2 regions of the Peptoniphilus sp. HMSC062D09 genome follow, and region 1 is predicted to be linked to the other one. Evidence: riboswitches for the same ligand, from Rfam matches in the RefSeq annotation. Region 1 holds a riboswitch; the other holds the start of a gene.
What was found. Region 1 has a riboswitch for thiamine pyrophosphate ahead of thiC (phosphomethylpyrimidine synthase ThiC). Riboswitches for the same ligand answer to the same signal wherever they lie in the genome.
Positions count from the first base shown of each region.

Region 2: it holds a riboswitch for thiamine pyrophosphate, as region 1 does, so the genes downstream of both, HMPREF2801_RS03460 (thiamine-binding protein) here and thiC (phosphomethylpyrimidine synthase ThiC) in region 1, are expected to answer to the same signal.

Region 1 covers NZ_KV804682.1:245-16,329, forward strand. The annotation lists gene HMPREF2801_RS00120 (hydroxyethylthiazole kinase) at 1-1,198, opposite strand, end outside; gene thiD (bifunctional hydroxymethylpyrimidine kinase/phosphomethylpyrimidine kinase) at 1,188-1,994, opposite strand; gene thiW (energy coupling factor transporter S component ThiW) at 1,984-2,499, opposite strand; TPP riboswitch at 2,523-2,627, opposite strand; gene thiC (phosphomethylpyrimidine synthase ThiC) at 2,680-3,981, opposite strand; TPP riboswitch at 4,007-4,104, opposite strand; gene HMPREF2801_RS00140 (adenine phosphoribosyltransferase) at 4,214-4,723, opposite strand; gene nhaC (Na+/H+ antiporter NhaC) at 4,838-6,262, shown strand; gene HMPREF2801_RS00150 (formate/nitrite transporter family protein) at 6,316-7,071, shown strand; gene HMPREF2801_RS00155 (YwaF family protein) at 7,134-7,838, opposite strand; gene HMPREF2801_RS00160 (PaaI family thioesterase) at 7,915-8,340, opposite strand; gene HMPREF2801_RS00165 (DNA polymerase IV) at 8,327-9,385, opposite strand; gene HMPREF2801_RS00170 (HAD family hydrolase) at 9,463-10,092, shown strand; gene HMPREF2801_RS00175 (thioredoxin domain-containing protein) at 10,154-11,935, opposite strand; gene HMPREF2801_RS00180 (FAD-dependent oxidoreductase) at 11,935-12,867, opposite strand; gene HMPREF2801_RS00185 (histidine phosphatase family protein) at 12,877-13,482, opposite strand; gene HMPREF2801_RS08975 (S-layer homology domain-containing protein) at 13,706-16,085, shown strand, end outside.
Region 2 covers NZ_KV804704.1:1,512-17,596, reverse strand. The annotation lists gene HMPREF2801_RS03525 (Na+/H+ antiporter NhaC family protein) at 1-965, opposite strand, end outside; gene HMPREF2801_RS03520 (beta/alpha barrel domain-containing protein) at 976-1,698, opposite strand; gene HMPREF2801_RS03515 (restriction endonuclease) at 1,841-2,743, shown strand; gene HMPREF2801_RS03510 (DUF1294 domain-containing protein) at 2,767-3,009, opposite strand; gene HMPREF2801_RS03505 (hypothetical protein) at 3,080-3,562, opposite strand; gene HMPREF2801_RS03500 (putative hydro-lyase) at 3,695-4,492, opposite strand; gene HMPREF2801_RS03495 (5-oxoprolinase subunit C family protein) at 4,489-5,433, opposite strand; gene pxpB (5-oxoprolinase subunit PxpB) at 5,426-6,172, opposite strand; gene HMPREF2801_RS03485 (NRAMP family divalent metal transporter) at 6,187-7,392, opposite strand; partial or broken gene HMPREF2801_RS03480 (LamB/YcsF family protein) at 7,403-8,175, opposite strand; gene HMPREF2801_RS03475 (ABC transporter ATP-binding protein) at 8,322-9,074, opposite strand; gene HMPREF2801_RS03470 (ABC transporter substrate-binding protein) at 9,071-10,093, opposite strand; gene HMPREF2801_RS03465 (ABC transporter permease) at 10,090-10,851, opposite strand; gene HMPREF2801_RS03460 (thiamine-binding protein) at 10,823-11,122, opposite strand; TPP riboswitch at 11,177-11,273, opposite strand; gene HMPREF2801_RS03455 (nitroreductase family protein) at 11,352-11,927, opposite strand; gene HMPREF2801_RS03450 (ABC transporter ATP-binding protein) at 11,982-13,727, opposite strand; gene murJ (murein biosynthesis integral membrane protein MurJ) at 13,876-15,471, shown strand; partial or broken gene HMPREF2801_RS03440 (S-layer homology domain-containing protein) at 15,552-16,085, opposite strand, start outside.

The DNA.
Region 1 (16,085 bases):
CTAGCGTAATCCTTGAGGCATCTTTCTTGGTTTCTGTTTCAAAAAAAGCTCCCGTCCCAATATAAGATGCTCCCATATTTTCTGCCTCAATGCCAAGCTTTACAGTTTTTGCCGTTGCACCAATTATTTCATCTCTTCCCAAGACTTCTCTTGCCCGAGAAATTTTTTCATCCTCTTGACCAAGATGAAGTGCAGTGCCATATTTTTTTGCAAGCTTTAAGTTGTCATTTAAGATAAAAAGGCACTTACCATCAATTTCACTTTTTATATTTAAGATTTTTTCTCCAAGCTCATCTTCATCTGCAAACTTGTCTCTAAGCTGATAAATCCCCATTCCAGCCTTTACTGCATTTTTTATTTTCCATAAATCATCGCCTTCAGAAATCCCATATAAAATTGGCTTAATAAATTTAGTTGAAGGAGATAAAATTTCAAGATCTCCACTTATTTCATCTATGCCTTGCATTTTACTTATAATATCTTGGGCATTTACTTTATTATCTCTTATGACGCTTTTCCCAAGCTGTCTTAAAAATATTGCAGAAAGAGCGCAGGCTTTTAAGTTTGACATGGGGGCTGCCAAAAGAGAAGTTATCATGGCAGATTCCATGTCTCCTAAGCCAGTGATTTTTTTTAAATTTTCATCGCCACCAGGAATTGAAATTAACAAATGAGAGTTGGCTATCACCTCATATTTGCCGCTAACTACAACTGTAGCTTTACTTTTTTCTTGGAGTTCTAAGGCAATATCTATAAAATCTTCTCGAGATAAATTATCGTCTTTTGAATCCACGCCAGTAAAGGTCTTGCCCCTTGCCAAGTAATTAATTTCATTAAAGTTTCCTCTTATGACATTAAATTTAAAATTACTGATAAGGTCTTTTGCCAAGTCTCTTCTTAGGCTACTAGAAGCAACTCCAACTGGGTCAAAGACCAGAGGAATATTATTTTCCTCTGCAACTTTTGCAGAAATTTTAATTGCTTCAATTTTATCTTCATTTAACATTCCCATATTCAAGAGGAGGGCAGAAGATTTTTTTGTAATTTCAGCAACTTCCTTGGAATACTCTGCCATCATTGGGCTTGCCCCAAGAGATAAAACAAGGTCAGCAAGTCTAGCTCTTGTAACACTATTTGAAATAATATGTACTAAGGGAGCCTTATCCCTTAGATTATTTAAATTTGCCTTAATTTTCATTTTTATCACTCAAATTATACATGTGATATAGGGGTCCCCTGCCCCTTCCTATATCAAATCCATAAGCTATGGCACCACTTAAATATTTTTTTGCAGCTACAAGTGCATCATAAAGACTTTTTCCCTTTGCAAGTTCACAAGCTAGGGCACTGGATAGTGTGCAACCTGTACCATGGGTATTTTTGTTGTCTATGTTTTTTCCCTCTATTACAAAGAGTCCCTCTCTTCCACAAAGCACATCATCCTTTGAGTCTTTTAGGTGACCTCCCTTTATTAGAAAGGCTACTTTATATTTGTTATATAAAAATTCTGCTGCCTCCTTCATCTCTTCAAGGCTTTCAATTTTTTTGCCGTAAATAATTCCAGCTTCAATAAGATTTGGGGTGATTAAAGTTGCCTTTTGAAATAAAATTTCCTTCATCTTCTCAAGTGTCTCATCAGGCACAAGGGTAAAGCCGCTAGTTGATGTAATTACTGGGTCTAAAACTATGGGCAGATCCTTAAAATATTTTTCAGCTACTTCTGATATAACTTCTACTTGTCCTGGACTTGCCACCATGCCAATTTTTACAGCATCGGGCATAATATCTTGGCAAATTGACAAAAGCTGACTCTTAAGCATTTCCTCACTTATAGGTGAGGAAGCCTGAACGCCCATAGTATTTTGTGCAGTTATTGCTGTAATGGCAGTCATGCCATAAAACTTATATGAAGTTATGGTTTTTAAGTCGGCTTGGATACCTGCGCCACCGCTAGAGTCAGACCCAGCTATGCTTAAAATCTTTTTAATTTCCATGTTTATTTCCCTCTAAATTAAGATAATCATTAAGAGCTGTCTTTTTAAGGCTCAAAATAATTATTATTGCAATTATTGAACCGCCAAGGGTACTTACAGAAAAAGGAATAATTAGTCCAAAAAATGCCATTTCCTTTCCAAGTATAAACTTGGCAACTGGATAGGCTAATAGGGCACCTATAACTCCTGTGCCAAAAACTTCACCCAAAAAGGCAAGAGAAAGCTTTCTTGTCTTGTAATATAAAATGCCTGCTAAAAAGGCACCAACCATTGAACCAGGAAAGGCCATTAAAGAACCTGTGCCTGATAAATTTCTAATAAGTGAAATGCAAAAGGCAACAAGGACTGAATAGATAGGACCCAATATTACTGCAGAAAGTACATTTACCATGTGCTGAATTGGATAACACTTTGAAAGTCCCACTGGAAAGTTTACAAAGGAAAAAACAACGCCTATGGCAACAAAAAGAGCTGCCACAGTTAACTTCTTAGTATTAGATTTCATATTTACCTCCTAGAGAGTGCTGACATAAAAACTAAAACTATTCCCTACGTTGGCATTATCCAAATCAGGTAACGGTCGAAATTAACAATTTCCTCTCAGCCTGTCAACAAGCTCCCCTTTTTTTATTAAATTTTTACACTGAACTAAATTTATTTAAATTTTAATATTAGTTCACTTAGATTAAGCTTCTATTTTAATATCTTTGCCTTCAAGTATTAAATTCATATTTTTTGCAGAGCACATTGAGCCGCACATTGTGCAGGTATTTTCTTCTTCAGGCATGGATGAATCTCTGTACTCTCTTGGCTTAACCTTGTCAAGAGCAAGCTCAAACATTCCTTCCCAGTCAATTTTTTGGCGTCTCTTGCTCATTTCTAAATCCCAATTTCTTGCGTCCTTTAATTTATTAATGTCACCTGCATGAGCTGCAATTTTGCAAGCTACAATTCCTTCGCGAACATCTTCTACATTTGGCAGTCTCAAATGTTCAGCAGGCGTTACATAACACAAGAAATCTGCACCATGAGCTGCTGCAATTGCACCGCCAATTGCCGATGTAATATGGTCATAACCAGGTGCCACATCTGTAACAAGAGGTCCCAAGACATAGAAAGGTGCCTTGTGGCAAAGTTTCTTTTGAAGTTTGACATTCATTTCAATGTCACCAATTGGCACATGACCAGGTCCTTCAATAATTACTTGCACATCCTTCTCCCAAGCTCTCTTTGTAAGCTCACCAAGTGTAATAAGTTCTGAAATTTGTGCAGGGTCTGTGGCATCATGAATGCCACCAGGTCTCAGAGAATCTCCAAGAGAAAGAGTAACATCATATTCTCTGCAAATATCTAAGAGCTCATCATAGTATTGGTAAAAGGGATTTTCTGCGTCATTCATCATCATCCAACCAAAGAGTAGAGAGCCACCACGAGATACAATTTCATTTACACGCCTATTCCTCATAAATATTTCAGCATTTGCCCTATTTATACCTGCGTGAATTGTCACAAAGTCCACTCCATTTTCGGCATGATTTCTAACTACATCTAAAAATTCCTTTGCCTTTATGTAAGAAAGTCCCTTGTCCAAAAATCCTACTGCATCATACATGGGCACTGTGCCTATCATGGCTGTAGATTTTTCAATTAATTTTTTCCTAAATTCTTGAGTCTTGCCATAATTTGATAAATCCATTATGGCTTCTGCACCCATTTTTAGTGCCATGTCAACTTTTTTCATTTCCATGTCAATGTCATTTAAGTCCTTGGAAATTCCTAAGTTTACATTTATCTTGGTCCTAAGCCCCGTGCCAATGCCTTCAGGTGAAATTGATTTGTGATTTTTGTTTTTTGGAATGACAATTTCTCCACAAGCCATTTTCTCCATGAGATACTCACAAGATACATTTTCCTTTTCTGCCACAATTTTCATCTCTTCTGTGACAAAACCATGTTTCGCTGCTTCCATTTGAGTAGCATATTTCATATAAAAAAAACCTCCTATAAAATTATAGGAGTAATCTTACTTTTCCCTGCCAAGGCATTATCCTAGCAGGTAAGATGGTCGAGTCTTAACTCCTCTCAGCAAATTGCTCCCATAAGTTTATTTATTCATTTATTGATTTTATAATATCAAATCTTTTAAAACAAGAAAAAATATAATACTAATTCATAAAATATTTTAAGTCTCTTTAATAGAGATAATAAATTTTTATTTCTTAATATTTTATAATTGATTCTACCCTTGTGCCACTTAAAACTTCTCTTCCCTTTAAATCTTCTAGTTCAATTAAAAAGATCGCCGAAGACACTTCTCCTTTAAGTTGATTTACAAGATTTACACAAGCCTTGGCTGTGCCGCCAGTGGCAAGAAGATCGTCAACTATTACAACTTTTTCTCCCGGCTCTATGGCGTCCTTGTGAATTTCTATTGAGTCTTCTCCATATTCAAGCTCATAGGATTCTCTTTCCTTATCCCAAGGAAGCTTGCCTGGTTTTCTCACTGGCACAAAACCCTTGTCGAGTTTATAGGCAAGGGCTGAAGCAAAAATAAATCCCCTTGCTTCAATGCCAATTATCTTGTCTACATCAACATCTATTTTTTCTGCCATTTGGTCTACAGCTTTTTGGAAGGCATCCTTGTCCTTTAAGAGAGTGGTGATGTCTCTAAAGATGACTCCTTCCTTTGGATAATCTTTTATTGCGCGAATTGTATCTTTTAATTCCATAACTTCCTCCATTCCCTTATAGTATAACATCTTTATCAGCTAACTAAAACTTTTATTATCATTCTTTTAATGATATAATATGTTAAATTTTTCTATTTATTCACGAGGTGTTAAATGAATAAAAATATAAAAAAATACGACAGAGAAATAAGAAAGGCAAATTTTGGTGAAGCTCTCTTTACCTTCCTCTCTCTAGTTGTAATTATGTTTATAAGTATTATTAAGTACGAAGAAAGTCCCCACATACCCATGCTTATCGGGGTCTTAATAGCTTCTCTTGTCGCCCTAAAAATTGGCTACTCCTGGAAATTTATTGAGAACTCCATGATAAAGGGAATTTCACAAGCCATGCAGTCCATAATAATTCTCGCCATCATTGGAGTTTTAATTGGCGTTTGGATTTTGGCTGGCGTTGTGCCAACTATGATCTACTACGGACTTATGATTTTAAAGCCATCAATTTTTCTTGTAGCAACAGTTTTAATCACTTCAATAACTTCTCTTGCTACGGGTACAAGTTGGGGCACTGCTGGCACTATGGGTATAGCCCTCATGGGCATAGCAAGTGGCCTTGGCATACCTGCACCTATAACAGCAGGGGCAGTTTTATCTGGTGCCTACTTTGGCGACAAGATGAGCCCACTTTCTGATACAACAAACCTTGCACCGGCAATGGCAGGCACTGATGTCTTCACTCACATCAAGGCAATGGTTAAGCCAACAATTATTACCTATGTATTGACCCTACTCATCTTTGGATTTTTATCACTAAAGTACAGGGGAAGCTCTGCAGACTTGTCTAGCGTAACTATGATTACCGAAGGCTTAAAAAATAATTTTAATATTTCTCCAGTTCTTTTGCTTGCGCCACTTATTGTAATACTTTCTATCGCAAAAAAAGTTCCTGCAGTGCCTGGCATTAGCCTTGGCATAATTGCCGCTGCCATCTTGGGACCTCTTTATCAAAAAGTAACTTTTGGCGACATCTTATCTTGTGCCTTAAATGGTTTTGTGTCTGAAACTGGTCTTGAGTCAGTGGATAAACTTTTAACTACTGGCGGACTTAACAACATGATGTCTTCCATTTCTCTTACTATTATCGCCATGATGTTTGGTGGAATTGCAGAAGAGACTGGAATACTTGAAGCCATAGTAAAAAAATTCCTTGGCAAGGTGCAGTCCACTGTTGGTCTTGTCACTGCCACAATTTTAACTTGCTTTTTCACAAATGCAACTATGCCTGAGCAGTACATCTCCATAGTTGTACCTGGCAGAATGTTTAAAAATGAATATAGAGATAGGAATTTGGATCCAAAACTTTTGTCCTCTACACTTGAGTCAGGTGGAACAGTTACATCAGCTATGGTCCCTTGGAACACTTGTGGTGCTTATATGACATCAGTCCTTGGAGTTTCCACTGTTCACTATCTTCCATTTTTGTTCTTTAATCTCCTCATGCCCCTTGTGCAAATAATAGTTACTGCCTTTGATTCAAAAAAATTTATCTTAGACAAAGATAAAGATGCTTTCACCAATTGAAAAACCACCTCTTTTTGGTATAATGTTTAGTGGAATAAAAAAAGAGGTGTATTATGTATAAGGATATAATAATTGGACTTACAAATTCTGCAAATACGAAGAAAAATTTACTTGAAGGATCTCTTTTTAAGTACATGGTTGCTTCCATACTTGCAGGATTTTTTATTGGAATGGGGATGCTCATAATGACTCTATCAGCTAGCATCTTTTCTCCACTTCCAATCCCTGCCGTAAAATTTATTAACGGCTTTGTCTTCTCCCTTGCCCTATCATTTGTGGTCTTTGCAGGTGGAGAACTCTTCACAGGAAATGTTCTAGTGACAACAGTGGGAAGACTTAATAAAAAAATTGACACTGGAACCCTTTTAAAGATTTTAATTTTTTCCTACCTTGGAAATATTTTGGGCTCAGTTTTAATTTCATTTTTATTTAAAATGACTGGCGTTTCCCCTGAATATAATGAAGCCCTATTAAAACTTGCCACTGGAAAGACTAGCTTTGACTTCCTTCCACTGCTTTTCAAGGGAATTATGTGTAACATTTTAGTCTGCCTTGCAGTTTTAATTTGCTCAAGAAAAATTTCTGATTCAGCAAAATTAATTTTAATTTTTTGGTGCATACTTGCCTTTGTAAGCCTTGGCTTTGAGCATAGTGTTGCAAATATGACTTGCTTTGCCTTGGCAAAAATGTTAAATTCAGATTTTACTTTTGCATTAATTCTTAAAAATTTAATACCTGTAACTATTGGAAATATTATTGGTGGCGACCTAGTTGCCCTAACTTATAATACTATAGCTTCAGATAAGTAAAAGAGGGGCTCTTGCAAAAGTCCCATAATATAAAAAAGACGAGGAAACATAAAATCCTCGTCTTATTTTTTTCGCAAACTTACTATTAACTTGTAAATAAAAAATGTAAGGACCATGACAAATACTGTCACTATAAAAAGTCCAACTATATAATTAGGAAAGACATTTTTTATAGTAGCAAGGGCGGATCCCTCATAGGGCTCCTCTATAAAATAATAATTTGCCTCTAGCTTTTTGTTTAAAACTTTTATTATAGGAAGAGTTACAATAATAAAAATTACTGGATAGATAAGGTCTCTTAGCCTTGGCAGGTACTGCCTTGAAATCACAAGATAGATTGGATAAAAGGCATTGATGCCGTGGATTATCCAAGAAATTATTGCCACATAGGAATATTTATTTACCTGGTCCCAACCTGGCGTAAAGAGACTTAAAATTGCAGCTGGCATAAATAAATAGTAAAGACATGACTTTATAATCTTGCTGTCATAGAAGGCATCCACTGCCATAAACTGGGCTCCAATTAAGCAAAGATGAAAAGGCAGGTATGAGCTATCATAATGGCCGTCAATTAAAACTGCTAGGAGCCTAATAATTTCCAGGCTAATGGGCAGGATGGCAAGAATTTTTCTAAATTTTTTATTCTTTTTCCAGGGCTTATATAAAAAAATCGCAAAAATAAAAATAATAAATAGGCAGGCAAAGTGATAAGTTCCGTAAAAATTAAATCCAACCTCGCCATAATCTAAATCCCAAAAATTTCTCATCTGTAATTAAAATCCTTTATCTTTTTCTTCAAATATTTTAACATAGAAAGTCAAAAAAATTTTTTCGATTTTTAAATTATTTTTCTAAGAATTCTAATCCAAGGACTTCTATCTCATTAACTATAAAAAATGTAAAACTGGCTCGTGCAATTATCTTGTCTTTGCTCTTTGCCTCAACTTCAATTACCTCTGTTTTCTTTCCCATGTGAACTATTCTTGTGTTTGAATAGATTTCTTCTCCCTCTCCTATGCTTTTTATGAAATTAACACTAGAATCCAGAGTAACAGCTTTCCTCCCCTTTGAAATTGACAAAAGTCCTGCCGCAGTATCCATTAAGGCAAAAATTTCTGCCCCATGTAAAATTCCATAGGTATTCAATTGATTTCTCTCTGGTATCATCTTTAAAACCATATTGTCGCCATGAAGGCTATCAAATTTTATATTAGCCCTCTTTACATATTCATCTTCTTCAAATATTTTTTTTAAATTAATTTTCTCCATTTCTCCCCCTATTAAAAAACGAAAGTTGTCTTATGTTTAAGTCAACTAAATTGGAAACAGTTATACCAATAAGCCTTAGCCTTTCGCCCTCATAGGCCTCATCAAAAATTTCCAGGCTCTTATTAAAAATATCTTCTTCCTCATAAATTGCTGCGTCATAGGTCCTAGACCTGGTCTTAAGCTTAAAATTTTCATTTTTCATCTTTAAAGTCAAGGTGTAGCCAGAAATTTCCTTTACGATTAAATCTTCTGACACTTCCCTGGCAAAATCCCTTAAGTGATTTATCAGCTCATCCTTATTTTTTGTGGCTTCAAAGGTGGACTCTGTGCCAAGACTTTTTCTCACAGCATTTGGTGTCACTTCTCTCCTGTCAATACCCCTAATCCTGTAATAAATTTCTTCGCCACTTTTTTTGAACATACTTGTCAAAAAATCATAGGACAGGTTGTAAAGGTCCTCAACCTTATTTATGCCAATATTTCTAAGTTTTTTCTCAGACTTACTGCCAATACCGTGAACCTTTCTTATGTCCAGGGGAAATAAAATCTCTGGCATATCAGACTCTCTAATAATCATAACTCCCCTGGGCTTATTCCAGTCGCTTGAAAGCTTAGCCAAAAATTTGTTATAGCTGAGGCCAACACTTACGCTTAGACCAGTTTTATCATAGACATCTCTTTGCAAATCATAGACAATACTTTCATGGTAGCCAAGTCCCGTCAGGTCTAAATAGGACTCATCAATGGAAACTTTTTCGATTTTATTTGTATATTTCTTTAAGACATCAAAAACTTCACGAGACTTTTCTAGGTACCTTTCCCTTCTCATGGGCTTTATGATCAGGTGGTCGCAGAGATTTTTCGCCATATACATGGGCATTGCAGAGTGGATGCCATAATTTCTGGCAATATAATTAGCCGTAGTGACAACTCCATGATTGGACCTGCCACCTACGACCAGAGGTTTTCCTATTAAGCTCCTATCGTCAAGCTCTTCTACTGATGCGTAAAAAGCGTCTATATCAACATGTATAATAATTCCCATAAATATCACGACTTTAGTATATCACAAGAGCTTTTTATAAAGAAGACAATTTGATATAATTCTAGAGAGGTGAGATTTTGAAAAGAACAGTTGCGCTCTACGATTTTGACAAAACTGTGGTGAATTGTGAGTCCATAGTTGAGCTTTATAAATATGCCTACAAAAATAAAAAAATAAATATTTTTAAAAATCTTTGGAAATTAGCTGTGGCTTACATAAAATCAAAGCTGAATTCTGATTTTGAAATCATGAAAAACCAAATGGTCTCTGTCATAAAATATTTGACGGAAGATGACCTCCAGGACTTTGTGACAAACTATCTCTATCCAAAATTTTTCTTCAGTGAATTTGAAGATGAATTTTCTTCCTATGATGAGGACACCATAAAAATCCTCTGCTCAGCCTCTGCCACAAATTATTTAATTTATGTTGGCGAGTTGTTTCCTTTTGATTATATTATTGGAACAGACTTAGACGAGGACTATAAATTATGTCGCGGCAACAATAAGAAGGACGTCAAGGTAAAAAATATCCAGGAAATTTTAGAGAGAGATGGCTATGAAATCGACTACGAAAATTCCCTTGCCTACTCTGACTCCTACAAGGACGACAAGTATATGCTTCGCATGGTAAAAAATAGGTTTTTAATTAATTCGAAGATAAATAAGAGAGGCTATGTAAACTTATCTTGGCATACAAATAAATAATTCAAAAAAATAAACTGAGGTCGCCCTCAGTTCTTTTAATTCAAGAAATTTCTTTCAGCTTCTAAATTCCTAAAATATATTTTTCAATTAATTCAGCAATTTCGTCATAGGATTTTTCTCCAATGAACTCGTAAACTTTTTCGCCCTCCTTGTAGAAGGAAACTCGCGGCAATTGAAAGATTTCGTATTTTTCTGCAAAGTCCTTATTTTTGTCAAGATCCATGTAGTAGCAGGAGACTTCCTTAAACTCTTCTTCAAGAAGAACTTGCATAACTTCCATAAGTGGCTCGCAGTGAGAACATCTCTCTGCACCAAAGATGACAAGAGCTGCCTTTTGAGATTTTATTGTTTCGTCAAAATAATTTTCTGTCACATATTTTATTACAGATTCATTTCTCTTAATTACCTTTTTATTTTCTTCAAGGTCTTTTACAGATTCAGATTCTTGTGAAAGTGGGTCAATGTCGTTATTAAGTGAACTTTTATTTACATTAGTAACTTCCACAGACTTAAAGCTGCCTGCCCCCTTTAGCTTGTAGTAGGATGCATCTTCAATCTCTTCAATTTCATTTTCACTTTCATCTACGCCCAGATAATCGTAAGGATACCTGTAAACTCTGTAGATCATATTGTTCTTCAAAAGATTTTCCGTCGTCGTCCTGTAAGGGCAGGTCCACTGCCAAACTATTTCCTTGGAGTGGGTAATCTCTAGGACAAGACCTTCTGTGGCAAGAGTTATTAGGGTGTTGCCATTGGGAAGTCTTTGAAGGTTTCCACCATAGGGCGAATAAAATTTGTAGCCATTCATGGGAATGGAAAAACCAAAATCCCTTGGATCCACTGACCAGTTAAGAGATAGAGTCACTGGATTTATTTCAAGAATTCTTGAATAATTTCTCACAAAAGGCAATAGTCCCGATGGAGAAGTAAGAGTTGGCGAACCGTAGCCACATCTTCCCCCATTGTCAAAAATTAAAAGATTGCCCTCGCCAGTTAAGCCCTTGGGAATAATACTTGCAAAGGCAGAGCCTACTACAGGGTCAACCTTTTTGAAGTCAGAAAAATTTGGTCCCAGCTTGTAGCAAATGCGCGACCTCTTTTTGTCAATGATGCCAATAATATTTGCAGCTCTCGCCGTAAATAAAATGTTGTCTGGATGAAAGCGGGGATCTCCTTGGTCATACCACTTGTTCTCTCCAATTGTAGAAATTGATGTAACATCTAAATAATTGCCCAGAGGTCTCTCTGTCATTCTCAGGTTTGGATTTCTGTAGAGAACATTTTTCGCCTCTTCAGAAAATCCCAGCTGGTCAAAGTGCTCGCTAAAGGAAAATTTCCAAACAATATTTCCCTCTTCGTCCACTTCTAAAATCACATCATCAAGCAAAGTCTTATCAGAAATTCTGCTGTCCTTAATGGCATCGTGAACGAGTAGGAGAGTTTTGCCCCCCTCAACAATTTTTTCACCAGGATAATAATAGCCAAGAGAGTTGCCCTCCCTTTGAAAGTCAGAGTGAGCCCTAGCCATCCATTTTGGCCTGTAGCCCCTGTCCTCTGTAAACTTAAACTTGTCGAAGTCAAATTGAACCCTGCCCTCCTTGTCAAACTCAATGAGTTTAATACCGTCACTGACACCAAAATCTGATGACCTAAAAGAAGAAATGCTCATAATATTTTTATTGGGCAGCATCTTGGCAGGCATTGGGTTTACAGAATACCTTTTGAGCTCTGTGCCGTCCATTTTTATTATAAGAGCTCCGTCCTTGGCAGTTGAAATTAAATTTATGCCATTGTATGCCTTTTCTCTGCTATAGATTACAGTTCCCCTTGGATAGACTCTCATTATACACCTCTATTTCTAATAAACTTTTCTGCATAAACTGTTGCCACTGCCCCATCATTTGCCGCTGTGACAATTTGCCTAAGGGGCTTCTCTCTTATGTCTCCTGCAGCAAAAATTCCTTCCACAGATGTCCTCATGCAGTCGTCAGTTTTTATAAAGCCAAAACTATCTACTTCCACAAGGTCTTTTACAAAGTCGGAGTTGGGACTCATGCCTGCAAAGATAAAAATCCCATCAGAAGTGACCCTAGTCTTAGTATTGTCAGAAAGATCTAAAATATCAAGACTGTTTACTCTTTCGCCACCATAAATTCCCTGAAGTTTTGAGTGCCAAGTGTAAGAAACTTTTGGATTCTTTTTTATCCTCTCAACTTCAAGTTCATTTCCATCAAAATTTCCCTCGTCGTGAATAATAATCATGTTAATGGAGTTGGCAAAATTGGAGAGATAATCAGCCTCCTCTAAAGCAAGGTCCCCTGAACCTAAAATATGTATGTCCTTGTCCTTAAAATAATCTGCATCACAAGTTGAGCAGTAGGATACACCACGACCAGCAAATTCCGTTTCGCCAGGCACATTTATCATCTTGGCATAGGTTCCCGTAGCAATAATAATTGCCTTAGAATAAAATTCCTTTCGCCTAGCAGTAGTAAGCTTAAAGCCATCATCAACTTTTTCGATTTTAGAGACAGTGCCATAAATAAACTCATTAGTAGTAAAATTTTCAGCTTGCTTTCTAAACTCATTTATGAGGTCTCTTCCAGCAATCTCCTTAAAGCCAGGGTAGTTGATAATTTTTGGCGTGTCGTTAACCCTTCCGCCAAAGGAAAACTTCTCTATGACAAGAGTATTTAGAAGAGACCTGCCAGCATAAATGGCAGCACTCAAACCAGCTGCCCCTGCACCAATAATAATCAAATCATACTTTTTCATCTAATCACCTCAAATAGAATCCACAGGATTTTGTGGAGCCTTTTTAATAATCTTAAACTTGCCATCATGATAATCACAAATATTGAACTCGCCATTACGCCTTACCCTGTTTATCCAAAAATTTTCCATAGGCACATTTTCCATAATAGAAAACATGGCAACAATAGTGACACCGTGAGTTACAATCAAAATATTTTCGTCAAGCTCAGGATAGACAGCATACTCAAAAAATTTCTCAACTCGCCTTCTGAGGTCATAGAGACTTTCTCCATCAATTCTGTTATAGGAGTGAGGCTTTTCAAAATAAAGTTTGTGGAGCCACTTATCGTCTTCTTTCACATCCTTAATATTTTTGCCAGACCAATAGCCCACATCTATTTCGCGAAGAAGAGAAGTCTTTATAATATTTCTGTCAGGACAAATTAATTTTGCAGTGTCATAGGCTCGACCAAGATCAGATGAATAAACTTCATCAAAGTGAATGTCCTTACATTTTTCGTGAAGAATTTTCCCCATCTCTATTCCCTCTTCAGTAAGTGGCGAATCATCTTGCCCTTGAATAATGCCAGCCCTGTTCCACTCAGTTTCCCCATGCCTAGTAAAATAAATCCTCATACTTCCCTCACAATCTATATGCACAATCTATATAAAAAAATTTCATTCCTACTGATATTATATATTATAAGAAAAAACAATTAAAGTAAGAAAAGCTTATCCTTTTAGTTAAAAACTCCTCAAAAAACTTGAAATCACCTTGCATTTTGTCTTTATTACTAATATTATTGATTGAGAGGGTATTTTTTATTTTCTTAAAATAATTTATTAAAAGGAGGAATTTATGAAAAAGAAAATATTTGCAATAATTTTTGCCTTTGCCTTAGTATTTTCATCTGCAATTTTTTTATCAGTAGAAAATACTTATGCTGAAGCAAAAACATTTACTGTAACGAAGAGAGAAGCAAATAATCCTAATGCTACAGAAGAGCCTGTTGGCGAATACGATACTTTGTTTGATGCCATTGGCGCTTGTAAACAACAAGATTTATCTAATGAATATATAGTCACTATGAATAAAGACTATGAGGTGCCAGAAAATGAAGGTATGAATGACAGAAGCCATGTTAATATACTCTTTAGATCAGCGCCAGGACAAAAGTATACATTGAAAAGAAATGGTACAAGAATATGTTTTTATGTTAGTTCCAATTGCAACATGCGTGTAGAAAATGTCATTTTAGATGGTAATAATGATGGAGAGCTTACATCTATTTCAGATAATGGTGAACTTACATTGGGAAATGGTACTGTTGTACAAAACTTTATTGATGTTCCATCTGCAGATGGTCCAGCTATTTATCTGATTGGTAAATCAACACTTAATATTGAAGATGGCGTTACTTTAAGAAACAACACAGGCAAAAATATTGGCGGAGTTATTGGTGATAATTCTAAAGATACAACCATAAATATCAAGGGAGGTACATTTACAGGAAATTCTTGCGCAAGATACGGTGGAGTTATAGCTTCTTACGGAACTATAAATATATCCGGAGGTATATTTAATGATAACTCTTCTAAAGAAGGCGGAGTTATTGCATCTTACGGAAAATTAAATATTACTGATGGAGTTTTTGAAAATAATAAAGCAAAAACAAACGGAGGAGCTATTCGACTCGGTCAAAATGCAATAGCTAGCATAACAGGAGCAAGCTTTAATAAAAATGAGGCAAAGTCTGGCGGAGCTATATATAATTCAAATGAGCTTACTATAAATGAGGGTGTAGTATTTAGTGAAAACACATCAAGGGAATATGGCGGAGCCATTATTAACTACGGTAAGTTAACTGTTAATGATGGAACTTTTAAAGATAATGAAGCATCAAATGGTGGAGCAATTTCATCAATTGCAAGTAATTCTGAATTAACAGTAAATGGTGGATCTTTTGAAAATAATAAAAGTACTGGCAAATGGGGCGGCGCTATAGTTGCTAAAAATAAAGTAAGTGTGAAAAATGCGACTTTTGACGGAAATGTTTCCGGTAATGGCGGTGCAATTTATGTTTATGATGCAAATGATGCAAATGATGCAGCAATAGAAAATTGTACCTTTAAAAACAACAGTGCAACAAATGAAAACACTGTAAAACAAGGCGGAGCGCTTTTTGTAAATGATAGCAAGAATGTTTCCATAAAAAGTAATACATTTATTAAAAATAGGGCGCAAGATGGCGGTGCTTTGCATATAACAGGAGTGGAAGGAATTATAGAAGGTAACACCTTTGAAGAAAACTTTGCTGAAGGTTTTTCTTCTGCTTTTCACGTAAAAGATTCAGCACCTTCCATAAAAAATAATATCTATAAAAACAATGGAATGAAAGATGGCAAGACAACGGCTTACGCAACTCTTATGGTTGAAAGTGTCATGTCAGGCAAAGAATTGACTATAGAAAATGACAAATTTGAAAACAATGTTGCTTCTAAAGATGGTGGCGCAATTGTTGTGGGAGAAGATACAGTAAACTTAAAGGGCTGTGAGTTTACAAACAATAAAGCGTCTGAGTATGGCGGTGCAATTTATATTACTGATGAGGGAATAGTAAATATAGCAGGCTCTAAATTTGTAGGAAACTCTGCAAAAAGAGGTGGTGCAATTGTCACTGAACTATTCTCACAAGCAAACCCTGCAGAAAAAGAAAAATATAAAAATTTAACTATTGCAGATGATGTTATTTTCGACAAAAACTTTGCAAGTGACGGATACTTTAATCCACCTACTAACTACAAAGATTTCCCTGACCTTAAATTTGAAACAACTTCTCTAATGGGAAAACTTCGTGCTATAAAAGCTGATATGAAGACTTACGAAAAAGTTGACAGCCTTTTAAACAACTATGATGTTTACTATGTAAATCCTTTAGTTACAGTTATTTATGATTCTAATGGTGGAAGTCCCGCAGAAAAAATTTATGGCGAAGAATTGACTTCTGAAAATGATGAAATTCTACCAGCCAATCACAAAGTAAAGACAATAAAGGAAACAGGTCTTACTAAGGACGGATTTGAGTTTAAGGAATGGAACACTCAAGCTGATGGAAAGGGCAATGCATATAAAGCTGGGGAAGAAATGAAAATTTCCAGCAACCAAGTTCTCTATGCAATTTGGCAGGAAAAAACTCCAAGTCCAGAACCTCAACCTGAACCAAAGCCTGAACCTAAAC
Region 2 (16,085 bases), on a different contig from region 1:
GATACCATTGTCTTCATTCCTTCTACGATTCCCTTCATAAATTCTTCAAACTTTAATAGTTTTCTAGGAATATATAATACAAAGGAAATGACAATTGCAAAGAAGGCTCCTATTACTAGGGACAAGTTTACATTTGCATCGCCAAAGGCAGCTGCTGCTCCCACTCCATCAGAGAAAAATCCTCCAGTCTTTAGCATCATCATTACTGTGACAAAAATTAATACTACAATTGGCACTACAAGATCATAAACTCTTCCATTCTTTGAATATTCATAGCCCACATCTTCTTTTTCAATTATTCTTGATGTGTCATTTAATTCATACTTTTCCATTACTCCCATTTCTACATCTGTTGTTGAAAAATATAGGATTAAAAGAAGAGTAAGTATAGGGTAGACATTCATGGGTATTGTTGAAAGAAAGACGCTCATTGGGTTTTTTACTCCAGTATCTCCTATTACTGCAACTACAGATGCTGCCCAAGATGAAACTGGTGCAAGAATACATACAGGCGCTGCAGTGGAGTCAATTATGTGGGCAAGTTTTGCCCTTGATACTTTGTTTTCGTCAATAATTGGCTTCATAACTGCGCCGACTGTTAGGCAGTTGAAGTAGTCATCAATGAAGATTAAAATTCCAAGAAAAGCTGTGGCAAGCTTAGCCATTTTTTTGCTCTTGATCTTTTTGCTTGCCCACTTTCCATAGGCAAAGGATCCTCCTGCCATGTTCATTACCATTACTAGAGAGCCAAGCATAGTCAAAAAGACTAGCATTAGGGCATTATCCCCTAGCTTAGTTCCCATTAAATCAAAAACTGTTTCCAAGGCGGCAATAATATTTCCGCCAGTGTAGATAAGTCCTCCAGATAAAATTCCAATTAATAGTGAAGTTATTACTTCTTTAGTTATTAGTGCCAAGGCAATGGCAACTATTGGAGGAACTATTGATAAAATTCCAAATTCCATTTCTTCTCCTTTATTTCTCCTTTTCTTTCATGTTAAATCTATAATTATCCATAACTTCTGAAAAAATTTCGGAGCTTGACTGTGGTGTATAAGTGATGGCATTTGCACCTGCTTCTATTGTCTCAAGTATATGCTCATCTGTGTGACCACCTGTTGCGATAATTGGAAATTCATTTCCTACTATCTTTCTTGTATATTTTACTAGTTCTGCTGTATTTTTGCCACCGGCAATATTTAAAACTCTTGCTCCTGCATTTACCTTGCCCTTTATGTCATCATACTTCGTTATTACTGTTGCAATAACTGCTATGTCTAGGGTCTTTGAAATTAGTTCAATGTTTTCATTTGACATTGGTGCATTTACTACAACGCCTGCTGCTCCAAGTAGTTCTGCTTGTAGCCCAATGTTTACTGACCTTAATCCTGATGTGGTTCCACCACCAATTCCAACAAAAACAGGAACTGATGCAACTTCAATTATTGCTGATATTATTTTTAGTTGTGGCGTAAAGGGATAGACGGACATAATTGCCTGTGCATTGTTGTTGACAATAACGGGAATATCGTTGGTAAACATGAGAGATTTTATTCTCTTGCCCATAAAGTTTATTCCACTTGCCCTATATGTCACTTCAGGTACAGACACTTGTCTTCTTCTAAGTTCAGTCTCTATACTTGGAACAAATTTCTTTTTCTTTTCTATATTTTCAAAATTATTTTCAAAATTTTCCATTTGTCCTCCATATCGATAAAATTTTCAATTATTTTTATTTAATAAAATTTTAACTAAAATGTCAATTCAAATTATATCACATTATAAAAATAATGAATCTATGATATACTTTTTTTATAATTAAAATGAAAGAAGGATGACAATGCTTCCTAATTTAAAAAGATTTGGATTTGAATTTGAAGAGTGCGAGAGTAGAGTTTCTTATTCAATTCATCACGAAAATAAACCTATTAAATTAACAGAAGAGATGACAAAAACTTTGGAGTACCTCCTTTGGTATGTTCCCAACATAAATTCAATTCAGTCTCCACAAAATGAACTTACTTCTTCTATTAGTTTTGAAAATTTTGTCTTTGGCATACTAAAATCCTATATGAATTTAGAAAATAAGGATGTTGCCTTCTTAGATTACATAGATAGGGACATTGTAAAATTTTATGAAAAGAAAATTTGTCCTCATTCACAAAAAATAATTCTCACCAAGGGCGACAATGAATCAAAAACTGACTCCCTCCTTCGCCACATAAGAAATTCCCTTGCTCATGGACACTTTACAATAGTCCAGGGCATGTTAATTGGTTTCGACTATAAAACTGCAGGAGAAGGCAGAGAAGTTTGCACAGGGATTTTTAAAATTTTCCCACAAAATCTCTTGCGAGGACTTTCAAGTCTCGATAAAGAAATAACAGCAGAAAAACTTGCACAAATATCCCTTGAGAGGACAGGCTACAGCGTTGAGAGATTTAAAAATTCAAGAGATGAGGCTTCCTTTGACTTTTATGTTAAAAAAGGCAAGAAGAGATATGCACTTGAAATAAAAAAATACAATAATATTGAAGTTTTGCCAGAATCTGAAGTAAAATCTTTGGTTAATAAATTTTCTGGTTTGTACCAAGGCATAACTCCAGTCTTATTCATTAACACTTCTTTCTTGAAAAAGGAAACTAAGGAAAAATTAAAAAGAGAAAATGTAATAATTTTAGACATAAAAAATATTTTAAAAATGTTAGACAATAGAGATATTTTAGCTGAAATTGACCATTAAAATAGGATGCAAGTTTTGCATCCTTAATTTTTTATTAAATAAATTGTAAGAGCCATGCCAATGAGGTTGGCAAGATAAAATTTCTTCTCGCGAGTCTTGTGATGGAAAATTTCCATTCCAAGAAAGCCTCCTAATCCTGCAAAGATTGAAAGTGTCAAAAGAGTTTTTTCGCTAATCCTCCACAAATCGTGCTTAGCCTTGTACTTGTCAATGCCGTAAAGAATAAAATTTATGAGATTTAAAATTATTATATATTTATTTTCCATGCCATCATCCTTTTATAAAATATCTAAGAATAATATATCATAAAAGACGTCCCTAAAAAAAATTAATCAATTATTTCATCATCTCATAGTGGACAGCACCAGTTTCAAATTTTTCATTTTTTAATTTTTCATTAACTTCATTAAATGCTTCTTCACTTTTTCTCAAGTCTTCAATCTTTTTGTCATACTTAATAGTCAAAATTTCATTTGCAAAATCTTTATCAATGCCAGAAAAGTCAAGGTCTTCTCCATTGTAATTCACTTCATCGATATCAGTTAAAACTAAAAGATTAACTCCATTTATAAAAAGTTCTTTTGTATTCTCATCTCTACTAGAATTTGGAGTCTTTTCCAGATTGATTTCAAGGCTCTTGTCTTTAAGCTCAAGATCGCCCAATTTATTTTCCTTCCACTCAAGTTTATTTATTATTTTTTCCACTCCCTTTTCATCTGAAGTGTCTGTCTTCATAGAGTAGAGAGATTTGTTGCCACAAGCTGATAAAAATAAAAATGTAATTAGAAAAATAATAGATATTTTAAATAATTTTTTCATAAAACCACTCCTCATTTATTACTTTATCTAATTATATAACAAAATAGTTTTTTAATACACAAAAAATCTGCCAAGTTTTGATGTGTACACATCATTTCCCTGACAGATTTTTAAAATTTGTATTAAAAGTTTTTAGAATACTGATACATAAGAATCTTTCTTATCTAAGATAAGCATGTGACCAGGCGCATGAGTGATCATAATTTCTGGTTTAGATGCCATGGCAACTGCTTGAGGTGTTACGCCACAAGCCCAAAATACTGGCACTTCCCCTTCTTTTATTTCACTTCTTTCGCCAAAGTCTGGCTTGTCAATGTCCTTGATTCCTATAACTGATGGGTCTCCAATGTGAATTGGCGCTCCGTGAGTTGCTGGGAATCTTGCTGTAACTGTTGTTGCTCTTACAATGTCCTTGTAAGGGATTGGTCTCATTGATACAACTGTGTTGCCGTGGAAGATTCCTGCTGGCTCTGTAGCAATATTTGTAATATACATTGGCACATTGTGTTCATCTTCAATATGTCTTACAGGTACATCTGCTTCAAGCATTGCCTTTTCAAAGGAGAAGGAACAGCCAATTACAAAGGTAACAAAATCATCTTGCCATACATCTTTTAAGTCCTTAACTTCTTCTACAAATTCGCCATTTTTATAAATTCTATACCTTGGCACATCAGTCCTAATGTCGGCACCATCAGCCATAATTTTTGTAAGAGGACTTCCTTCGTCTAATACTTCAAGTATTGGACATGGCTTTGGATTTCTTTGTGCAAAAAGTAAAAAGTCATAGGCATATTTTTTTGGAAGGATAGCAAGGTTAGCTTGCAAATATCCTTCACTCATACCTGAAGTTGGAAGATCAACTTCGCCCTTTCTTATGAGTTCTCTAACATCTCTTGGATGCATTTTTGCAAGTTCACTTAATTTCATATTATGGACTCCTTCTTTATATCATCAAATTTATTTTTATAATCAACAGTTAACTTTTGAGCTTCTTCAATAGTAACTTTTTGGAAAAGAACCTTGTCCAAGAAAGTCATTTGTGCAAGCTTGTGAAGGTCTGGCGTAATTACATTGCCAATTTTTGTATAACCTCCAGTAGTTTGTCTGTCTGCTAAAAGAACAATAGGTTGACCATTTGCTGGCACTTGGATTGAACCAAAGTTAGTTCCATCAGAAATAATATCTGCTGTTTCCTTGTGTTCAATTTCTGTTCCTCTTAGTCTTATTCCCATTCTGTCAAAGTCTTTAGTAACTTGGTATCCACCTGATCTAAATAAGTCGTGAATTCCCTTTTCTGTGAAATAATCATCTTGAGGTCCAAGGACAACTCTTAAAATATTGCAGTGTGAAAACTTTGGAAGATACTTTTCAGGAATCTTTCTCATAGTTTTTTCCTTTGACTTAATAATATTAAGCTCGTCCTTAGGTTTTAAGGCTCTACCATTAATTCCGCCCATTTTTGTCTTGATGTGAGTTGACTTTGAGCCGTTTACTACAGGCACATCAATGGAACCACCAAAGGCCAAATAAGACCTTATACCTTCATCAACTTTTCCAAATTGAAGAGTGTCCCCTGCTTTAACCTTTATAGTTTCAAACATTGGAACAGCTTGTCCATTAATCTTTGGAGCCATATCAGAACCTGTTATTGCAATTGTTAGTTCTTCGTTAAATTTTAAAGTTGGTCCAAAGTAAGTCATTTCAAGTACAGCTTCGTCAAGTTTATTTCCTACTAAAATATTTGCAAGTCTAAAGTTGTAATCATCCATGGCACCTGATGTAGGAATACCTAATTCTTGATAGCCATATCTACCAGAATCTTGGATTGTTGTAAGAATTCCACCATTTATTACATCGATACTACTCATGAAGATCACCTCTCTTAACTTTCTTTATGGAAACTTTGTAAGTGTCATTTTCCACTTCTTTTTCTATTTTGTCATATTCTTCTTTATTAATTGAGACATATCTAATGTAGTCACCTGCTTGAATAAATACTGGTGGCTCCTTAGTATCATCGAAAAGTTTAAGTGGAGTTCTTCCAATTAGTTGCCATCCTCCAGGTGATTCAAGTGGATACATTCCAGTTTGACTTCCTGCAATGCCAACAGAACCTGGCTCAATTTTTAGCCTTGGGCTCTTTAGTCTTGGAGTGGCAATCCTTGGGTCAAGTCCTCCAAGATAAGTGAATCCTGGGATAAAGCCCATCATATAAACTAAATAATCTGTGCCAGAGTGGATTTTTATTACTTCATCAACGCTTAGGTTTGCGTTTTCTGCAACAAAATCAATGTCTGGACCATATTCTTTTCCATAAAGAGTTGGAATTTCAATAAGTCTAACCTCGTCACTTTCATTAGCCTTGTCAGACTTGCTAAGTCCCTTTAGGGTTTCAACCATTTCGCCATAAGAAATTTTTACAGGATCGTAATTGATTAAAATAGACCTGTAAGTTGGCAAAATGTCTAAAATTCCGTCAATATTTTTCTTTTTTAAATTTTCAACAACTGCGGCAATCTTTGCATTGATTTCCTTTTCGATTGTATCGCCAAATTCCATGACAATAGCAGAATCACCAGCTGTTAGAAATTTTATTTTATCATACATTTTATTCTCCTAAATTATCCAAATAGTTTTCCAACATTTCCTATTACAGTTTTAACTCCCATGAAAGCAGTAACTGCAACTACTATCCAACCTAAGATGTAAAGAAGATTAGGGTGAACATAATCTCCAACGATTTTCTTGTTCTTAGAAGCAAGTAGGATTACTGCAAGAGTTATAGGAAGAATGAAACCATTTAATGTTCCAACTACTATTAATAGAGTTTGAGGTTGTCCAATAAAGATAAACATAATAGTTGAAATAACTATAAAAGCAATTGTAACCATATTTTCGTGGTCAGCAACGAATTTAAATAGTGTCTTTAGGAAGGATACTGAAGTGTAAGCTGCACCTACTACTGAAGTGAAGGCTGCTGCTGCAAATACAATACCAAAAATCTTATATCCAATTACGCCAGAAGCTGCTAGGAATGAAGAAGCTGCTATGTTGTCAGGATCAATTTGTGCATTTGTCATCTTTGTAACGCCTAGAATTGCTAGGAATAGTAAAACTCTAACGATTAGTGCAACACCAATACCAAGTGATGCTGATTTTGTTACTTGAGAAAGATTTTCTTCGCCAGTGATTCCTGCATCAATAAGTCTGTGTCCACCTGAGAATATAATGTAACCACCAACAGTTCCACCAATTAGTGTAAGTGTTGGAGCAACTATACTATTAAATCCACCTGCAGGAGCTACTGCTGATTTTACAGCTTCGCCAACTGGTGGTTGTGTCTTAATTGCTACAAAGGCAATTAGGATGATCATCATGGCACCAAGAACTTGTGTAACTCTATCCATGATTGAAGATGCAGATTTAGATGAGAAAAGGATAATACCAATTACTCCACCAATAGCTGCACCGATTTTTACATCAACGCCAAAGATTACATTAAGTCCAAGTCCAGCACCGCCGACATTACCAATGTTAAATGCCAAGCCGCCAAGAGCAACCAAAAAGGCAATTACATATCCAAGGCCAGGTAGTACATTGTTTGCAATATCTTGACCTCTCATTTTAGAAACTGCAATAACTCTCCACACATTAAGTTGTGCTATGTATGAAAAGATTATTGAAATTAAAATTACTGCTGCAAAGTCTGCCCCAATATTTGTAGTAAAGGTAGCAGTTTGTGTCATAAATCCAGGTCCAATGGCAGATGTTGCCATTAGAAAGGCTGCTCCTAAAAGAACAGATAAATTATTTTTATTCTTTTCCATATTTTTCTCCTTATTTTAAGAAACTAGACAAAGGTTTAATTTCAATGCCTTCTGCCTTTAGTCCTTCTCTAATATTTTTTACAAATTCAAGAGCTTCAGGGTTGTCACCGTGAACGCAAATTGAATCAGCAACAATGTCAATTTCCTTGCCATCTGCAGTTGTAACCTTATTTTCTTTAATCATCTTTACAACTCTTGGAATAGCATCTTTAGGATCCTTAACGAAGGCACCTGGAAGTGATCTATTTACTAGAGTTCCATCTTCGTTGTATCCTCTGTCAGCAAAAACTTCTTGAGCAACTCTTAGTCCTCTTCTCTTGCCTTCTTTGGCAATGTAAGATCCACTAAGTACCATTAAGATTAAGTCTCTATCGTATTCTTCAACTGCATCTAAAACTGCATTAGCAAGTTTTTCGTCGTTACAAGCAGTGTTGTAAAATGCTCCGTGAAGTTTCATGTGTTGTAATTTCTTTCCGTGAGCCTTTGCAAAAGCAGCAAGTGCTCCAACTTGATAAAGCATGTAAGCTCTAGCTTCTTCTGGTTTGATATCCATTTTTCTTCTGCCAAATCCCATTAGGTCTGGATAGCCTGGGTGAGCACCAATTTCTACGCCATTATCTGCAGCTGCCTTACAAGTTGCATCCATTATTAGTGGATCGCCAGCGTGATAACCGCAAGCGCAGTTGATGCTAGTTACATACTTAACTATTTCAGCATCCATGCCCATTTATAGGCGCCAAAGGATTCACCAATGTCGCTGTTTAAATCTACAAAATATTGCATAATTTTCCCCCTTTTTCTAAATAAACAATTGCAATAACTTAACTTTATTATAATAAAAATTTCTATAATATGCAAACATTATCAAAGGGGTTTTAAAATGATTGTGATAATATTTTTATTTAAAAAAACGAGGTCAATGCCTCGTTTCAAATAAGTTTATCAAGTTTTTCAATAATGTATTTTTTGTATTCAATAAATTTTTTGTCTTCGAAAAAATTTTCTTGAAAATCTTCTTTTATTTCGATTTCATCAATTATAGTTCCTGGGTTCTTCCCCATGATGTATATTCTATCTGAAATCTTAACTGCCTCTTCAATGTCGTGGGTTATAAAAATCGTAGAAATTTTCATCTCGTTAATAATATTTTTATACCACTTGTGAATGGAAGCCTTAGTTATGGCATCAAGGGCAGAAAAGGGCTCATCAAGTAGTGCAACTTCATTGGAAAAGACATAGGTCCTAAGAAGGGCTGCCCTTTGCGCCATGCCGCCAGAAAGCTGTGAAGGATACTTATCCTCTGTCCCTTCAAGACCAAAGTCTTTAAAGTAGCCGCGAACTTTTTCTCGGGCAATTTTTTTCTTGTCGCCACGAAGAACTAGGGGAAGAGAAACATTGTCGATGATTGTCATGTAGGGAAGGAGGAGGTCCTTTTGCAGCATATAGGAAATTTTACCTGCCAGGCCAGTTACATCTTCTCCCTTTAGAAAAACTCTACCCCTATCTGGTTTTAAAAGACCAGCTATTATGTTAAATAGCGTAGTCTTTCCAGAGCCAGATACTCCAACAAGGGAAACTAACTCTCCCTTATTTAATTTAATGTTTATGTCTTTTAAGACAAGCTTGTCGCCAAAGGACTTGTCAACATCCTCTACTCTTAAAATTTCTAATTTTTCACTCATTTTAATTTTTCAGGATTTACAAAATCATTAGTGAAGCCAAAATCCTTAGGAATTTCCTTGTCAATTAATTTGTTTTCCCATAGCCAAGCGTAGAAATTATTCCATCTATCTGCATTTATTTCACCAAAATAATTTGCATCGTCTTTGTACTTGTCAGCTATATATTCCATTGCCTTTACTGTGTAGTCTTTGTCAAGTTCTGGATTTAATTTAACAAGAATTTCTGCTGCTTCCTTTGGATTTTCTGCTGCATATTCATAGCCCTTAGAAAAAGCACGCATAAATCTCTTTGCCACATCTTCCTTATTCTTTAAGAAGTCGTTATTGGCAATTAAAATTGGTGTGTAGTAGTCAAAAATTGGGTTGATGTCTTTAAAAGCAAAATAATTAATTGGCAGGTTTTCCATTTCAGCTCTAACGCCATCAACTGGATAGAAGATCCAAACTGAGTCAATGTCCTTTCCTTGGATTGCTGCAATATTATTTGTAACATCGCCAGGAACTAAGTTGACTTTAGAGAAATCTCCGCCGTCATCTTCTACAACTTGCTTTAAAATTGCTTGTTCAATTGGAAGTCCCCAAGTTGAGTGCTTGTGTCCTTCCATGTCCTTTGGTCTTTCAATATTTTTGTCCTTGGCAGAAAAAATACCTGATGTGTTGTGGTTTATTATTGCAGCAACAGCTGTTACTGGAAGTGGTTCATCACTTGCAAAGGCTGGTGCAATTGTATCTTGGAAGGATACTCCAAAGTCAGCCTTGCCTGATGCAACAAGTGCTTCAGCTCCATTTGCTGGTGGTTGGTTTACTTCAACTTCAATGCCTTCATCTGCAAAAAATCCCTTGTCCATTGCCACATAAAGTCCTGCGTGGTTTACATTGGGATCCCAATCAAGTAAAAAGCTAACTTTTTCTGTTGGGACATCCTTCTTTTCTTCAACTTTTTTATTTTCAGTTTTGCCACAAGCTGTAAGCATAAGGCCTGCCAATAATAAAACTGATAATTTTTTTAAATTTTTCATTTTTCCTCCGTCCACGGCATCATCTTTTTTTGTAAGAAGCTAACTAACTTCATCAAAATAAGAGAAATTGCCGAAATTAAAAATATAACTGCAAACATCTTGTCAAAGGAGTAATTTTTTTGAACTCTAATCATATATACTCCAAGTCCCTTATAACCACCGAGCCACTCAGCTATTACTGCACCTACAACGGAATAGGAAACTGCAATTTTAAAGGCTGAGAAAAAATTCCCCAGGCTCTCAGGCAGTTTAATGTACCTATAAATTTCTGCCTTGCCAGCACCCATGGCCTTTAATAATTTTACCTTATCTTGGTCCACCTCTTTAAAGGCCTCAAGAAGCGACACTGCAACTGGAAAAAAAGTGACAATTACAATAAGGGCAATCTTTGGCGCAATTCCATAGCCCATCCATAGAACCAGTAGGGGTGCAATGGCAACTGTTGGCACAGTTTGTGTCAAAACTAAAATTGGATAAAGTGCAGAGTAAATAATATCTGACAAATCCATTAGTAGGGCAGCAATAAAGCCAAGGCTGACGCCAACAAATAGGCCCAAAAAAGCCTCTGTAAGTGTTGTGCCAAGGTGTGACGAAATTGTAGAAAAATCTGTCACAAAGGCCTTTATAACATCAAAGGGCTTGGGCAGTAAATAGGGCCCCACTATTCCCCTTGTGGTTACAAAATGCCAAATAGCTACAATGATTATTATCAAAGAAGCTGCTGAGATATTATCCTTGATACTTGCCGGTTTTTTCATCTATAGTCAAAATCCCCTTTTCAGAATAAAAAGTCTTGGAATAACAAGCAACTTGTTCTGAAATTTCTCCTGCCATCTTGACGCAGTTTTTTAGAATTTCAAAGGCTTTGTCAAAGTCATCTAATTCTATAACTGTTTCAAAGGGCGTAACAACATAATTTACCTTTTCACTTTTAATATATTCAATTACCTTGTCTACAACTTCAACAACAGATTCTGTTGTGCCTTCTTTAGTTGTAGGAAGGATTTGTATAGCTACTGAAATCTTCATAATAACCTCCTCCAATAAATTTACAAAATAAATTTTTGCATAAAAAAAGTCTCCACAGGGAGACAAACTTTTCCCAAGACAGCATTACCTGTCCTGGTCCAAAGGGTTTAAGGATAACCTAATCTCAGCAAAAGCTCCCCTGATACTTTTATTATAGTCATTAGAATTTTTTATTACAAGGTCAAGTAAAAGAAAAAAGTAGACTCTCGCCTACTTTTTATGCTTATCTTTATTCAATTACTCTTAAAATTTCATGGATTGGCTTTTTGTCCTTTTCTTCTGGTTCTTCCTGGATTTTGCCAAAAGGCATCTCTGCTATAAGTTCCCAGGAGTCAGGAATTTCATAAAGTTCCTTTACCCAAGAGTCAATGACAGGATTGTAGTGTTGGTTGCTTGCACCAATCTCCTCATCTCTTAGAGCCTGCCAAATATTTAGCTGGACCATGGCAGCTGAATGATGACCCCAAGTTTCAAAATGTTCTTTGTAGGAAGGTATGTCTTTTTCCTGAGCCTTAATTTCATCTTTGTCAATAAAAATTAGGGCAGTTCCCTTGGCGTGATAAAAGCCATGGAATTTTTCTTCCTTAATTTTATTGTCAAAAGTTTCATTTACCCTCTTCCAAAAGTCCTTGGACTTGTCGTCAAAAAGCAAGAGGACTCTAGTAGTTTGTGAATTCATGTGTGAAGGAGTAATGTTTAGAACATCTTCAATTAAATATTTTATCTCTTCATTGGATAAATCCACATCTTCTGACAAATTGTAGTAAGACCTTCTCTTTTTAATAATTTCTATATATTCTTGCATAATACACCTCGCTAAATTCAATACTTATAAAGATGATACCCGAAAACAGTTAAATTATTCTAACCTGCCGCCCTTGGTATAGAGGTTGTAATAGTATCCCCTCTTTTCCATTAGCTCTTGGTGACTTCCTCTCTCCACAATGCCATCTCTTGTCATTACAAGGATTAAGTCTGCATTTTGTACTGTTGTAAGTCTGTGGGCTATGGTAATAGTGGTCCTACCCTTTGAAAGCTTTTCTATGGAATCTTGAACTACAATTTCACTTTTGTTGTCAAGGGCAGAAGTTGCTTCGTCTAAAATTAAAATTGGCGGATTTTTTAAGAAGACTCGGGCAATGGAAATTCTCTGTTTTTGTCCTCCAGATAATTTTACACCTCTCTCGCCAACATAGGTGTCAAAGCCATTAGGTAGGCTCTTAATAAATTCATAGGCACCGGCAAGCTTTGCAGCCTCAATAATTTCTCTGTCACTGGCAGTACTTTTGCCATAGCCAATATTGTCCTTTACTGTGCCAGAAAATAAATAGACATCCTGTTGCACTATGCCGATGTTTTCTCTCAAGGACTTTATTTTTATGTCCCTGACATCAATGCCATCAACTGTGACAGACCCAGCATCCACATCGTAAAACCTTGGAATGAGATTGCAAATAGTGGTCTTGCCTGCACCACTTGGACCTACTATGGCAAGCTTCTCGCCTGGCGTTATGTCCACAGAAAAATTATTTAAGACCTTGCCCTCGCCCTTGCCATAGGAAAAATCTACATTCTTAAAGTAAATCTCTCCCCTGACATTTTTTATCTCAAGGGCATCTTCCTTGTCCTTTATGTCAGGCTCTATAGCCATAATTTCTGCAAATCTTTCAATGCCCGTCATTCCCTTTTGGAACTGTTCAGTAAATTCAATGATTCGTCTCACAGTTGCAAGAAGGGACTGGATAAACATTACATAGACAATTAAATCTTCTGGACCAATTTCTCCCTTCATGAGGAAGTAGCCTCCACTTGCAATTAAAATCAAATACATGAGTCCATCGAAGATCCTGTTAATTGTGTTAAAGCCCGCCATGGACCTGTAGTATCTCTTTTTAATTCCAAGAAATTTGTTGTTCTCCTCAGTGAATTTTTCCCTTTCCACATCTTCATTGGCAAAGGACTTTACAACCTTTATGCCAAGAAGGGAGTCTTCAATGGAAGAATTTAGGTGACCAATGTGGACCCTTTGATCCTTTTGTGCCCTTCGCATTTTATTTCTGTAGTGACCAGAAAAATAAATCATCAGTGGAATCATAAGATAAATAAGAAGTGTCATCTTTACATTTATCTTGAGAAGAATAATTAGTGAGATGAGAATTTTTATGGCGCCAATAAAATATTCTTCGGGACAGTGGTGGGCAAACTCCGTTATGTCAAAGAGGTCGTTGGTAATCCTTGACATGATGACGCCAACCTTGGTCTCATTGTAAAAGGTATCAGATAGACCTTGTAGGTGGGCGTAGAGGTCTCTTCTCATGTCCGTCTCAATCTTCGCACCCATTATGTGACCAATGCTGGTCATAAAATATTGGGCAATGACCTCTATTGTCTTAATCACTAAGTAAATTAGTGAAAGCCTTAGGACAAAGTCTATGGTTATTGATGCTAAGTCTTCCACAGCCCGATTAGTGAGCGCACGAAGAAGCAGTGGCAAAATCATTTCACTTGCCGTAGTGAGTCCTGCGCAAAATAAGTCTAAGAAAAGTGTAAATCTATATTTATAAAAATAGGGCAGAACTTTTTTTATCAAATGTTTATTTTTCATTTATCCTCCTAATTTCATGACAAATAATATTTTATATAAGCAATGATAACACATAATTAATTTTCTTTAAAATACTTGAAATCCCCTTTACTTGACATAAAATTTTAAACAAATTATAATTTTATAAGACTTATAAAGGAGATTTTAAATGGAAAATAAAAGTAGCGCAGGCTCAAGAATTGCAAAGTCCACTCTAGCCATAATTATATTTTCATTAATAGGAAAAGTTTTTGGTTTCTTTAGAGAATCACTTACTGCTTATGTCTTTGGCGCAGGAATCGAAATGGATGCCTTCTCCCTTGCTCAGGGTGCAACGGCAACTATATCTGCCTTTGTGACACAGGCAATAGCAACAACTTATATACCCTCAGTGCAAAAGGCTGAAATGGAACATGGCAAGGATAGAAAAAATTATTTCACAAATAATTTACTCTTCATTGCAAGCTTAGTGTCCTTTGTCCTAATTGCCCTTGGAATTATTTTTCCTAGACAAATTGCACTTCTAACAGTTTCCACAAAAAATCCCGAAACTTATGCAATAGTAATAAAACTAATACAAGTGGGCATGCCCGTAGTCTTATTTTCATCCTGGGTTGGAGTAATGGAAGGCTATCTTCAACATGGCGGCAAGTTCGCAGCAGCTGGTGCCATTGCCATTCCACTTAACTTAACTTATATAATTTATCTTGCATTATTTTCTCGTCATGTTGGCATAATGGGACTAACAATTGCCTCTGTCCTTGGGATATTGGCACAATTTTTATTTTTGCTACCAAATGCAATGAAAATTGGTTACAGACCAAGGCTTGTGGCAGACTTCAAAGACGAGTATGTGCGAGATGCAATAGTCCTTGCCCTTCCAGTCTTCGTGTCAGTATCAGTCAATGACATAAATATAATTGTCAACAGGCGATTGGCATCTACCATGGGCGAAGGCGCAGCCTCAATTTTATATTACTCAAATAAATTAAACACCATGATAATTGGGATCTTCATAACAGCCATAACAGCCATAGTCTTTCCAATCCTGACAAAAACTTTGGGTTCAGGTGACATGAAGCTTGGCAAAAAAGTTATGAACGCATCAATAAAGACAGTCCTATTTATAACAGTGCCAGCAACAGTTGGCTTAATAATATTGGCGAGACCACTAATAGAAATTGCCTTTGTCCGTGGTTCCTTTACCATGGCTGACGGCATTGCAGCAACATCGACTTTAAGGTGCTACTCCCTATCACTGATTTCAATTTCAGTAATAAATGTATTAAATAGAATTTATTACTCCATTGAAGACACAAAGACGCCCTTCTATGTTGGGGTGACAAATGTAGCCATAAATGTTGGCTTAAACCTTTTGGTGGCAAGACACTATGGCACAAATGGACTAGCAGCATCAGTTTCCATTGCCACGACAATTGCCCTTTTCATTTCCTTTATCCTCCTCAGGAGAAAAATTGGAAATCTTGGAACCAGGTCCTACATCAAAGCCCTGATTAAAACATTTATGGCATCAATAGCAATGGGCCTTGTGGCACTTTCCTACTTCCCTTACGAAAAGCTCATCATGTCCTTTACAAGTGGAGGAGTCCAAACACTATTGAGGTTAATCCTCTTGATGCTAATAGTCTTTATAGCGGCTTGCGTCTATGTCCTCTGCCTATACCACTTAGGCGTGCGTGAAGTTCGCGACATAGCAAAAATCCTTAAGGGCAAAATAGAAGCACGAAAAGAATTAAAAAATTAAAAATTAAAACATCAAAAAACTGCCTGAGATTTTAACTCTCAAGCAGTTTTTTTCATGGAAGATTTTTCATACAATTAAAATTATATTTCAAATTTTTTTCCGTTTAATCTCATCCAAATTTCATCAATCATACCTTTGATCTTTCTTTTGTATTCATGACCATTGGATGCTTCTACAATGTCACCATAAGACCAAGAATTTTCATAATTATCTGTGTAGTTAATAAGGCTAGCTTTATTAGCTTTTACGAAATCTAAATCGCATTTTCTTTCAAGCATTCTATTTGCAATAGTTACTACTTCTTCTCTAGTAATATGATTTTCAGGTTTAAAACTTCCATCAGGATAACCATTTATCCAGCCCTTCTTATAAGCAGAAGCAACTTCAGGATAAGCCCAATGTCTTTCATCTATGTCAGTAAACTTAGCTTCTCCCTTTTCTAATTTTTCATAGCGAGAAGCAATGGCTGCAAATTCTGCCCTAGTTATTGGTGCATTAGGTCTAAAGCTTCCATCTGGATAACCCTTTAGAATATTCAAATTTGTCATAATTAAAATTGATTTAGTGTACCAACTTCCTTGGCTGACATCATTGAAGATTGGTTTAAAGTCTTG